Regions from separate parts of the Streptomyces sp. NPDC057743 genome, predicted to be linked through region 3. Evidence: riboswitches for the same ligand, from Rfam matches in the RefSeq annotation. Region 3 holds a riboswitch; each other region holds the start of a gene.
What was found. Region 3 has a riboswitch for cobalamin ahead of ACFVFQ_RS35120 (CbtB-domain containing protein). Riboswitches for the same ligand answer to the same signal wherever they lie in the genome.

Region 1 (3,265 bases), on a different contig from region 3:
ACGCTCAACGCGTTCGCGCTGGACCACCTCAAGCTGCTGGGCACCGACAACTCGTTCCTGGACTCCAACGCCGGTATGAACGTGGGGCGTTACGTCGAACATCAGCCGCTCCAGGCCAAGGTCCGACCGCTCATCAAGGGCCTGCTGAACGCCTCGAAGATCACCGGCCCGACCGCACCCCTGTGGGTCACGGTCGCCAGTCAGGCCGACTCCTACGACAAGGCCAACTGCGCCTCCTACGGAGTGTGCGATCTGGCCGACCAACTCGCCAAGGCGGCCCTCCCGATCAACCACCCCTGCGACCAGACCCACACCGTCAAGGCGCAGGCCCTGACCGCCGCCGACCTCGACGCCACCTGCGCCAGTCTGCTGCGCCAGGACCCGTACTTCCACAAGCTGGTGAACGACAACGGCCCGATACCCGGCCAACACGAGTCGACGGTCCAACTCGTCGTCTTCGGCAGCCGCAACGACTACCAGACCTACGCCGGGGCGATCTACGGAGTCGACACCAACAACGGCGGCATCACCCTGGTCGGCGACCCGACCAAGCCCGACAACCAACCGATGTCGATCATGTATCAGAAGGACTCCGACGACGGCTTCCCCGCCCGGATCTGGAACCTCAACCACGAGTACACCCACTACCTCGACGCCCGCGACGACATGAAGGGCGACTTCAACCAGCAGACCACCGTCCCGGACGTCTGGTGGATCGAGGGGCTCGCCGAGTACGTCTCGTACGGCTACCGGGGCGTCACCGACGACGAGGCGGTGCGCCAGGCCAATCAACACACCTACAAGCTCAGCACGTTGTTCCAGACCACCTACGCCAACAGCAACGAGACCCGCACCTACCCGTGGGGCTACCTCGCGGTCCGCTACATGTTCGAGAAGCACCCCCAGGACATCGCCACCATGCTGGGCCACTTCAGGACCGGCGACTACGCGGGCGGCTACGCCGTCTACAACCGCGACATCGGCACCCGCTACGACGCCGACTTCGACGCCTGGCTGACCGCCTGTGCGTCCGGCGGTTGCGCCGCCAAACAGGCGCGCTGACGCTGCACGGCACCGCGCCCGTCTGACCGGGACGCGGTCGGCCGCCGCGCCGCACCCGCGCATCCGTCGCACCACCCTCCGCCCCCGCACCGGCCGTTCGCCGATGCCGGGGCGGAGGTGTGCAGGCCCCGAACGGCAGCCGGCCGGACCCCGTCAGCCGCAGCAGCGCCCTCGCATACCCCGGCGCCCCAGCCGTCGCGTCGCATAACTGGCTCAAAAGTGCGCCCTCCCGTGCGCGCACGCGCCCCCTTATTGCATGGATGACGCAACTGCACTCGATTGTCGAGGGGCGAATACCGGCCTACTGTTGCTGCCGCCGTGGTGCTCGGGAAGACCGGTGAAAGACCGGGGCGGCCCTCGCCACTGTGATCGGGAAGTCTTCGCGTCATCCCCGCCGGGATCGGCGGGTGCCACTGGGCAGTTGATGCCCGGGAAGGCGGCTGCGCGGACGCTGGACCCGTAAGCCAGGAGACCGGCCACGGCACCGCACAACGACCCATCCACGAGGTGCTGGAGAGGCTGCCTGAAATGCCCCTGTTGAAACATTCCCCCACGTCATCCACCACCGCATCCGCCGTCCCGCAGCGTTGGCGGCGGCAGGACTGGATACGCTCCGGCGTGCTGTTCGCGGTGATCGCCGCCATGCACCTGGTGGCCTTCGTCATCCTGGCCGCCCTCGTCGCGCCGCACCACTACACCGTCGGCAAGCAGGTCTTCGGAGTCGGACTCGGCATCACCGCCTACACGTTGGGCATGCGGCACGCGTTCGACGCCGACCACATCGCCGCCATCGACAACACCACCCGCAAGCTGATGGCCGACGGCCAACGCCCCGTCTCGGTGGGCTTCTGGTTCGCCATCGGCCACTCCACCATCGTGCTGGTGCTGGCGGGCCTGATCGCCGCCGGCGCGAGGGTCGCCGGCACCCTCGCGAACGACAACTCCGGCGCCCGCGCCACCCTCGGTGCCATCAGCACCACCATCTCGGGCGCCTTCCTCTACCTGATCGCCGCCCTCAACCTCGTTGCGCTGGCCGGGATTTACCGGGTTTTCAAGGCCATGCGCGCCGGGCAGTTCGAAGAGCACGAGCTGGAGAAGCACCTCGCCAGCCGCGGCTTCATGAACCGCATCCTGGGCCGCCTGACCAGCTCCATCCGGCGGCCGGGCCAGATGTATCCGATCGGCCTGCTGTTCGGCCTCGGCTTCGACACCGCGACCGAGGTCACCCTGATGGTCATGGCCGGTTCCGGCGCCGCCGCCGGACTGCCCTGGTACGCGATCCTCTGCCTGCCGCTGCTCTTCGCGGCCGGAATGAGCCTCTTCGACACGCTCGACGGCACCTTCATGAACTTCGCCTACCACTGGGCGTTCGCCAACCCGGTGCGCAAGGTCTACTACAACCTCACCATCACCGGCCTGTCCATCGCCGTCGCCTTCCTCATCGGCACCATCGAGCTCGTCGGCGTGCTGCACGACAACCTCGGTTGGCGGGACGGGCTCACCGACTGGGTCTCCAACATCGACCTCAACAACGCCGGTTACCTCATCGTCGGCCTGTTCATCGCCGTCTGGGCCTGCGCCCTGACCTACTGGCGCCTGGCCAAACTGGAACACCGCTGGGGGAAGAAGGCGGACGAGGCCGGCGGAGCCGGGGGCGCCGACGAAGCCGGCAACGTCAACGAGACCGGCTGACCGCTTTCTGGATTTTCTGGATGCAGTGTCGTCGGGGCCCGTGACCGGGAAATGGTCACGGGCCCCGGCCTATTCCGGGGCGTCCGGCGCGGCCTGCGTTCGCAGCAGGCGGCGCCCGCCCCTACTGCATCCGCAGCAGATCAAGAGTCTGCGGACGGGCGACGACAGGTCGGGCGCGACGCGGCACGGTGGTGACTGTCCGAGTGGCCGAGCGGCCGAACGACCGGCATCCGTTGAGGGGTTGGAATCACCGTGCATCCTGGAGAGCACCGTGCGGACGTTGCCGGAGCCGCCATCCGTCGTCGGCTGCGGGGCGTGGCGATCGATATCGCCCCCGTCTTCGGATTCACCGTGAGCTTCGCCGTCACCCATCGGTTGGTGGTCGCGCTGACACTGGCCGTGGCCGCCGCGGCCGGGATCTGTGGGTACCGGATCGCGCGTGCGGAATCCGTGCGGCGCGCGCTCGCCGCGCTCTGCCTGATCTGCGTCGGGGGTGTGCTCGCCGCCCGCA
Region 2 (3,265 bases), on a different contig from region 3:
CGCGGGCGGTGTCGCCGTCGCGGGTGAAGAGGGCGACACCGTTGCCGTAGGGGTGCTCGCTGGGCAGCCGCAGCGCCTCTTCGTAGTCGGCGGCGCGGACGACGGAGAGGACGGGGCCGAAGATCTCCTCCTGGTAGATCCGCATGTCCGGGGTGACGCGGTCGAAGAGCGACGGGCCGGCGAAGAAGCCGCCCGCGTGTCCGGGGAGGGTGAAGTCCCGTCCGTCGACGGCGAGTTCGGCGCCCTCTTCGACGCCGAGGTCGACATAGGAGCGCACCCGGTCGACGGCGTCCCGGCCGACCAGCGGCCCGAAGTCGGCGTCCGGGTCGTCGCTGCGGCCGACGCGGAGTTGGCCGATGCGCTCCGTCAGTCGTGCGACCAGGGCGTCGGCGGTGTCCTGTCCGACGGGTACGGCGACCGAGACCGCCATGCAGCGTTCGCCGGCGGAGCCGTAGCCGGCGCCGATGAGGGCGTCCACGGCCTGGTCGAGGTCGGCGTCCGGCATGACGATCAGGTGGTTCTTGGCGCCGCCGAAGCACTGGGCGCGCTTGCCGTGGGCGGCGGCGGTGGCGTAGACGTGGGCGGCGATCGGGGTGGAGCCGACGAAGCCGAGCGCCCCGACGCGGGGGTCGGTGAGCAGGGTGTCGACGGTTTCCTTGCCGCCGTGGACGACGTTGAGCACGCCGGGCGGCAGGCCCGCCTCCAGGAACAGTTCGGCGATCCGGTACGGGACCGAGGGGGCGCGCTCGGAGGGCTTGAGGATGAAGGCGTTTCCGCAGGCCAGGGCGGGGGCGGCCTGCCACAGGGGGATCATCGCGGGGAAGTTGAACGGGGTGATCCCGGCGGCCACGCCGATCGGGGAGCGCAGCGAGTGCACGTCGATGCCGGTGCCGGCATTGTCGCTGAACTCGCCCTTGAGCAGGTGCGGGATGCCGGCGGCGAACTCCACGACGTCCAGGCCGCGTTGGAGGTCGCCGTGGGCGTCGGGGAGGGTCTTGCCGTGCTCGGAGGAGAGCAGGCGGGCCAGCGAGTCCTTGTCGCGGTCGGCGAGTTGGAGGAAGCGGAGCAGGACTCGGGCCCGGCGTTGGGGGTTCCATTCGCCCCAGGCACGTTGGGCCTCGGTGGCATCGGTGATGGCGGCCTCGGTCTCGCCGCGGGTGGCGAGCGGGACGCGGGCCTGGACCTCGCCGGTGTTGGGGTCGTAGACGTCGCCGTGGGCCCCCGAGGTTCCCGGGGTGGGCTTGCCGCCGACGAAGTGGGTGAGTTCGCGGGCGGGTTGGGGGCTGTGTGCACGGACCATGGTTGCCTGCTCTCGTCAGGTGGGATCCGGGGATGGCGCGCCGGACCACGCCGCGCGCGGTGGCGGGCGGGCCGTGGGGGCGCGGGATCGCGCAGGGCGGAGGGACCGCTCAGACGGTGGGAGCCGCGGGGGCGGCCTTCGTTGCCCGTCCGGGCGGTTGACCAGGGTCGCGGGTACGCACCGGTGCCATGCGTGTCTGCTCCATCCTCGTGGACAACACGGAACGCCCCACGGCCGGTATCCTGACTTCCGGATCAGCGCGCGTCGTCCGCCTTCCCGACCGCCTCCACGTCAGTGGCGTACTGCTCGACGGCGCGCTCCCCGGTAACAGTGGCGGGACCGTGCCGGATTCGCACCGGCTTCCCTGCACCGTGGGCCTCGCCCTCGAATATATAGTTGGACGTCCTAGTAAATCTACCCCTGCCTGAACCCCGGCCCCCTGCCTGGCCACAGGCAGGGGGCCGGGGCGGGCGCCACTCAGGGCAGCACGACGATGTGCGGCTTGCCCTTCGCCGGGTGCCTGCTGACCTCGGTCCGCACGCCGTAGACCTCGGCGATCAACTCCTCGGTCAGCACCGCCTCCGGGGGGCCGTCGGCGAGCAGGCGGCCCTGGTCGAGGACGCAGATGCGGTCGCAGAAGGCCGCGGCGAGGTTGAGGTCGTGGACCGCGATGACGGCGGTGACGCCGAGCGTCCGGACCAGTCGCAGGGCGTCGAGTTGGTGGCGCAGGTCGAGGTGGTTGGTCGGCTCGTCGAGCACCATGACCGAGGGTTGTTGGGCCAGTGCGCGGGCGATCAGCACGCGTTGCTTCTCGCCGCCGGAGAGCCGGTCGAAGCGCCGGTCGGCCAGTTCGGCCACGCCCAGCGACGCCAACGCGGCGCCGACCGCCTCGGTGTCATCCCGGCTGTCTGCCTGGAACGCCCGGCGGTAGGGGGCGCGCCCCATCGCCACCACGTCCCGGGCGGTCAGGCCGAAGTCGGAGGGCATCTCCTGGAGCACCGCGGCGAGCGTGCGGGCGACTTGACGGGCCGGCAGGCGCCGGATGTCCGTGCCGTCGAGCAGGACGCGCCCGGAGTTCGGCCGCAGCGCCCGGTAACAGGTGCGCAGCAGGGTGGACTTGCCGGCCCCGTTCGGGCCGACGAGCCCGACCACCTCGCCCGGCCCGGCCCGCAGTGAGACGGAGTCGACCAGGGTGCGGCCGGCCACCTCGACGGTCACCGACTCGATGCGCAGTTCGCTCATGCCGAGAACTCGCTTCGCTCGCCCTCGCATTCGCGAGGCGCGCACCTTCTCATGATGCGCTCGCTACGCTCGCTCATGCCAACCCCTTGCGGTACATCAGCCACAGGAAGGTGGGACCGCCGGCCAGGGCGGTGACGATGCCCACGGGGATCTCCTCGGGGCTGATCACCGTACGGGCGAGCAGGTCCGCACAGATCAGGAAGGCCGCGCCGAGCAGCGCGGCGACGGGCAGGGCGCGCCGGTGGTTGGCGCCGACCAACAGCCGGGTGATGTGCGGCATCATCAGCCCGACGAAGCCGATCGCGCCGCTGACCGCGACCATCACCCCGGTCAGCAGGGCGCACAGGACGAAGAGCAGGGCCCGGAAGCGCCCGACGTTCAACCCCAGTGCGGCGGCGGCCTCGTCGCCGGCCAGCAGCACGTTGAGGTGCCTGGCGGTGCCCAACAGGGCGATGGTACCGAGCAGTACGGCGGCGGCCGGCAGCCACAGGGCGTCCCAACCGGTGCCGCCCAGTCCGCCGAGCATCCACTGGAGCGCCGACTGGGCCTTCTGCGCCTGGTCGGAGGTGACGATCAGGAAGCTGGCCACGGCCGACAGGACCTGTCCGGTGGCGACCCCGGCGAGGATCAGCCGGACCGTGGTCATCCGACCGCCGGCCCGCGCCAGTGCGTAGACGATCAGCAGGGCCGCCAGTCCGCCCAGGAACGCGGCGGCGGAGACCG
Region 3 (3,265 bases):
CGCCGGGACGCCGCCGATCTGGAGGTGTACGCCCAGGTGCTCACCGGGACGCTGGCGGACGCGCTGCCGCCGGGGTCGGTGGCGATCGAGCGCAAGCGCGGCATGGCCGATCGACTGGCCGGCCGGGAAGGCAAGGTGGTGTGCCTGGACGTCGCGCTGGGCGAGCAGCGCCTGGTGCTGAACCTCTCCGGCGGCCGCCCGAGCGGCGAGGTGTGCCGGGAGGTGCGGGGAGTGATCCTCTCCCGGCGCCCGGTGGCCCTGGACGAGTGGGTGCGGGAGCTGGCCGCGGCCCTCGCCAGCCGTGCCGAGTCCGACGCCCGGGCCCGGGCGGCGCTGGAGCGGCTGCTGTTGGGCGGGTGACCCCAGCGTGTCGGCGCGTGTCGACGGGTCTCCGCCGAGCGGCTTCGCGGCACCCGCGATCCCCGCACCGCACCCCGCACCGCACCCCGCACCCCACCAGGAGGCAGCCCCGTGACCCGTCGTGTCACCCTCGTCTCGCCCGCGATGAGCCGGTCACTGCGGCAGGCCCGTTTTGTTGCCGGTGACGAGGGTGACGCTCTCGACGACAGCGGGGCCGCCAGGGCCCGTTCAGCCGCCGGATCGCTGCCCCGGGCCGCCCGGGTGCTCACCTCCCCGAGCGCGCGCTGCCGTCAGACGGCCGCCGCGCTCGGCCTCGAAGGCGCGGACGCGGCCGAGTTGCACGGTCTCGACGTGGGTCGCTGGACGGGCCGAACCCTTGACGAGGTGGGGGCCGCCGAACCGGAGGCCGTGGGCCGTTGGCTCGCCGACCCGACCTGCGCGCCCCATGGCGGCGAGTCGGTACAGGACCTGTGCGGACGCGTGGCGCGCTGGCTGGACGCGCTGCCCGCGGACGGCCGCACGCTCGCCGTCGTCGAGCCCGAGGTGGTGCGGGCGGCGGTCGTACGCGTCCTCGGCCTGCCCGCGCCGGCCTTCTGGCGGCTGGACGTACCCCCGTTGACGGCCACCGAACTCAGCGGCCGGGCCGGCCGCTGGAACCTGCGGCTCGGCCAGTCGTTGCCCCTGCCCTCGTAACGCAGACGCGTGGAAGGGCCTCGGAGGTTCCGTGGGCCCTCCCACGCGTGTGCGTCACGGGCGGCAATTCTCCTGGCGCGGGCGTCAGTTCTCGACGGGGACCGCTCGGCCGGCGGTAGCGGCCTCGGCCCGCGGGCGCAGCAGCCGCTCCGCCAACCCCCCGAAGAGCAGGCCGAATCCACCCCACAACACGGTCTGGATGGCCAGGGCGGAGAGACGGAACCGCCACAGCAGGGTGGCCGGGAAGCCCGTCGGCACCTCGTTGACGGCCGGCAGGACGGCATAGGCCACACCGATCACGACGGCGAAGGCCACCACCGCGACGACGGTCGCGTTCCAGGCGCCCCACCTCGGTGCCAGGCGCTTGCCCAGGATGGTGGCCGCCAGCGCCAGCAACACGCTGAGCAGCATCATCAGGAAGTACAGGGCGGTGCGTTTGCCGATGGTGTCGGGTTCGCCGACGGACGGCGGATTGGCCGGGTACTTCAGGAACGGCACCACGTACACGGCGAGCAGCGCGCAGCCGGACAGCAGCAGCGCGGTCGCCCGGGGGCCGAAGCGGCCGACGCGGCCGAGCGCGAAGGAGAAGGCGAGGCTGGCGATGCCGCCGAAGGCGACCCCGTAGACCAGTACGCCCGTGGCGAGGCCGGCGGTGGATTGGAGGGAGCGGGAGATGACTTCCGGCTCGTGTTCGTGGGAGTGGGCGGCCTCGAACCGGATCGCGCTGTCGACGTTCGGCTCACCGAGGAGAGAGGCGACGACCAGCGCGAGCACGCCGGCTGCGAGGCCGGCGAGCATGCCACGGACGAGGAGGTTTCGGACCGTTGTGGAGTTCATGGGCGTGCGGCGTCCCTCGCGTCAGTGGCAGGGGAAGCCGAGCAGGTGGCGGCCGTCGTGCACCCACTCGTGGATGTCCGTGCCGTTGAAGACGGAGGTGGCGCCCTGCTCGGCGCCGACGAAGTAGAGCAGGACCAGCATCAGGATGCCGAAGAAGAGCGCCCAGGGGGCAATCGCCTTGAGCGGGAGTGTGGTGGGTACCGCGGGGGAGTCGACGGTCGGCTGGGCGACGGACTGCGCCATGGCGGGGCCTCCTTCTGGGAGTTCGCGTCCCATCTCGGTGGTGCACAGGGCGACGGCTGCGGGTCTGACTCACGGGACGCCCAACGCGCTGGACCGTCCCGCTCACAGTGGCGCGACCGTGCCGGATTCCCACCGGCTTCCGTCATGCCGTCGTCAATAATCGCGCCGACGATACCGCGTGGCAGGTGCATGGCCAAGATGCGGATCGCTGGGCGTGATCTTCCTCTCGCGCCGGGCGGTGGGCCGGCCGGCGACCCGAGTAACCGCCGGCCGGCCCCGCCGCCGCTCACCCCCGCCCGACGAGATGCGGCAGTTCTGCCAGGAGGTGGCGCAGTCGCTCGGCGGGCACCCCGCCGCCCTGCGCGACCTCCTTGGAGCCGCCGCCGCGGCCGTCCAACAACTGCTTGACCACGGCGGAGGCGTTCAACCCGGCGGCCGTGGCGGCACCGTTGAGGGCGAGTACGAGGGCGCCGTCGTCGCCGGCGACCGCCGCCAGGCCGGGGCGGTCCGCCGGGAGCCGGTCGCGGACGGCCAGGGCCAGGGCGCGCGCATCGGCGGCCGGGCCCTGCGCGCTGGCGGTGACGACCAGGGTGCCGCCCGCGTCCACGCCGGTGGCGGCCAGCTCCGCGGCCCGCGCCGCGGTGGCCTGGGCCTTCAGCCGGGCGTTCTCGCGGTCTGCGGCCTTCAACCGGTCCAGCAGGCCACCGATCTTCTCGGGCAACTCCGCGCGCGGCGCCCCCAGTTGCTCGGCGATCCGCGAGACCAGATCGCGTTCGCGGGCCAGATAGGCGAAGCCCTCGATGCCCACCGCCGCCTCCAGCCGTCGCATCCCGGCGCCGACCGAGGACTCGCCGGTCAGCGCGACCGTGCCGATCTGCGCGGCGTGCTCGACATGGGTGCCGCCGCACAGCTCGCGCGACCAGGCGCCGCCGATCTCGACCACCCGCACCTGCTCCCCGTACGTCTCGTCGAACAGGGCGAGCGCGCCGATCTCCTTGGCCTCGGGCAGCGTCATCCACCGCACGCCCACCGGCAGATCCCTGCGCAGCGCCCGGTTGGCGGCCTCCTCGATCTCGCTGCGGACGGTGGGGGAGAGGGCGCCGCGCCAGGGGAAGTCCAGGCGCAGATAGCC

Region 1: it holds a riboswitch for cobalamin, as region 3 does, so the genes downstream of both, ACFVFQ_RS06990 (HoxN/HupN/NixA family nickel/cobalt transporter) here and ACFVFQ_RS35120 (CbtB-domain containing protein) in region 3, are expected to answer to the same signal.
Region 2: it holds a riboswitch for cobalamin, as region 3 does, so the genes downstream of both, ACFVFQ_RS13955 (CoA-acylating methylmalonate-semialdehyde dehydrogenase) here and ACFVFQ_RS35120 (CbtB-domain containing protein) in region 3, are expected to answer to the same signal.

What each region holds. Positions count from the first base shown of each region.
Region 1 covers NZ_JBHVJX010000005.1:27,852-31,116, reverse strand. Annotated here, with positions in the region: gene ACFVFQ_RS06995 (collagenase) at 1-1,062, shown strand, start outside; cobalamin riboswitch at 1,365-1,558, shown strand; gene ACFVFQ_RS06990 (HoxN/HupN/NixA family nickel/cobalt transporter) at 1,591-2,754, shown strand; gene ACFVFQ_RS06985 (DUF3159 domain-containing protein) at 3,070-3,265, shown strand, end outside.
Region 2 covers NZ_JBHVJX010000010.1:154,506-157,770, forward strand. Annotated here, with positions in the region: gene ACFVFQ_RS13955 (CoA-acylating methylmalonate-semialdehyde dehydrogenase) at 1-1,300, opposite strand, end outside; cobalamin riboswitch at 1,515-1,696, opposite strand; gene ACFVFQ_RS13960 (ABC transporter ATP-binding protein) at 1,778-2,542, opposite strand; gene ACFVFQ_RS13965 (FecCD family ABC transporter permease) at 2,616-3,265, opposite strand, start outside.
Region 3 covers NZ_JBHVJX010000052.1:21,598-24,862, reverse strand. Annotated here, with positions in the region: gene ACFVFQ_RS35135 (hypothetical protein) at 1-360, shown strand, start outside; gene ACFVFQ_RS35130 (histidine phosphatase family protein) at 472-1,053, shown strand; gene ACFVFQ_RS35125 (CbtA family protein) at 1,138-1,890, opposite strand; gene ACFVFQ_RS35120 (CbtB-domain containing protein) at 1,912-2,133, opposite strand; cobalamin riboswitch at 2,170-2,318, opposite strand; gene alaS (alanine--tRNA ligase) at 2,420-3,265, opposite strand, start outside.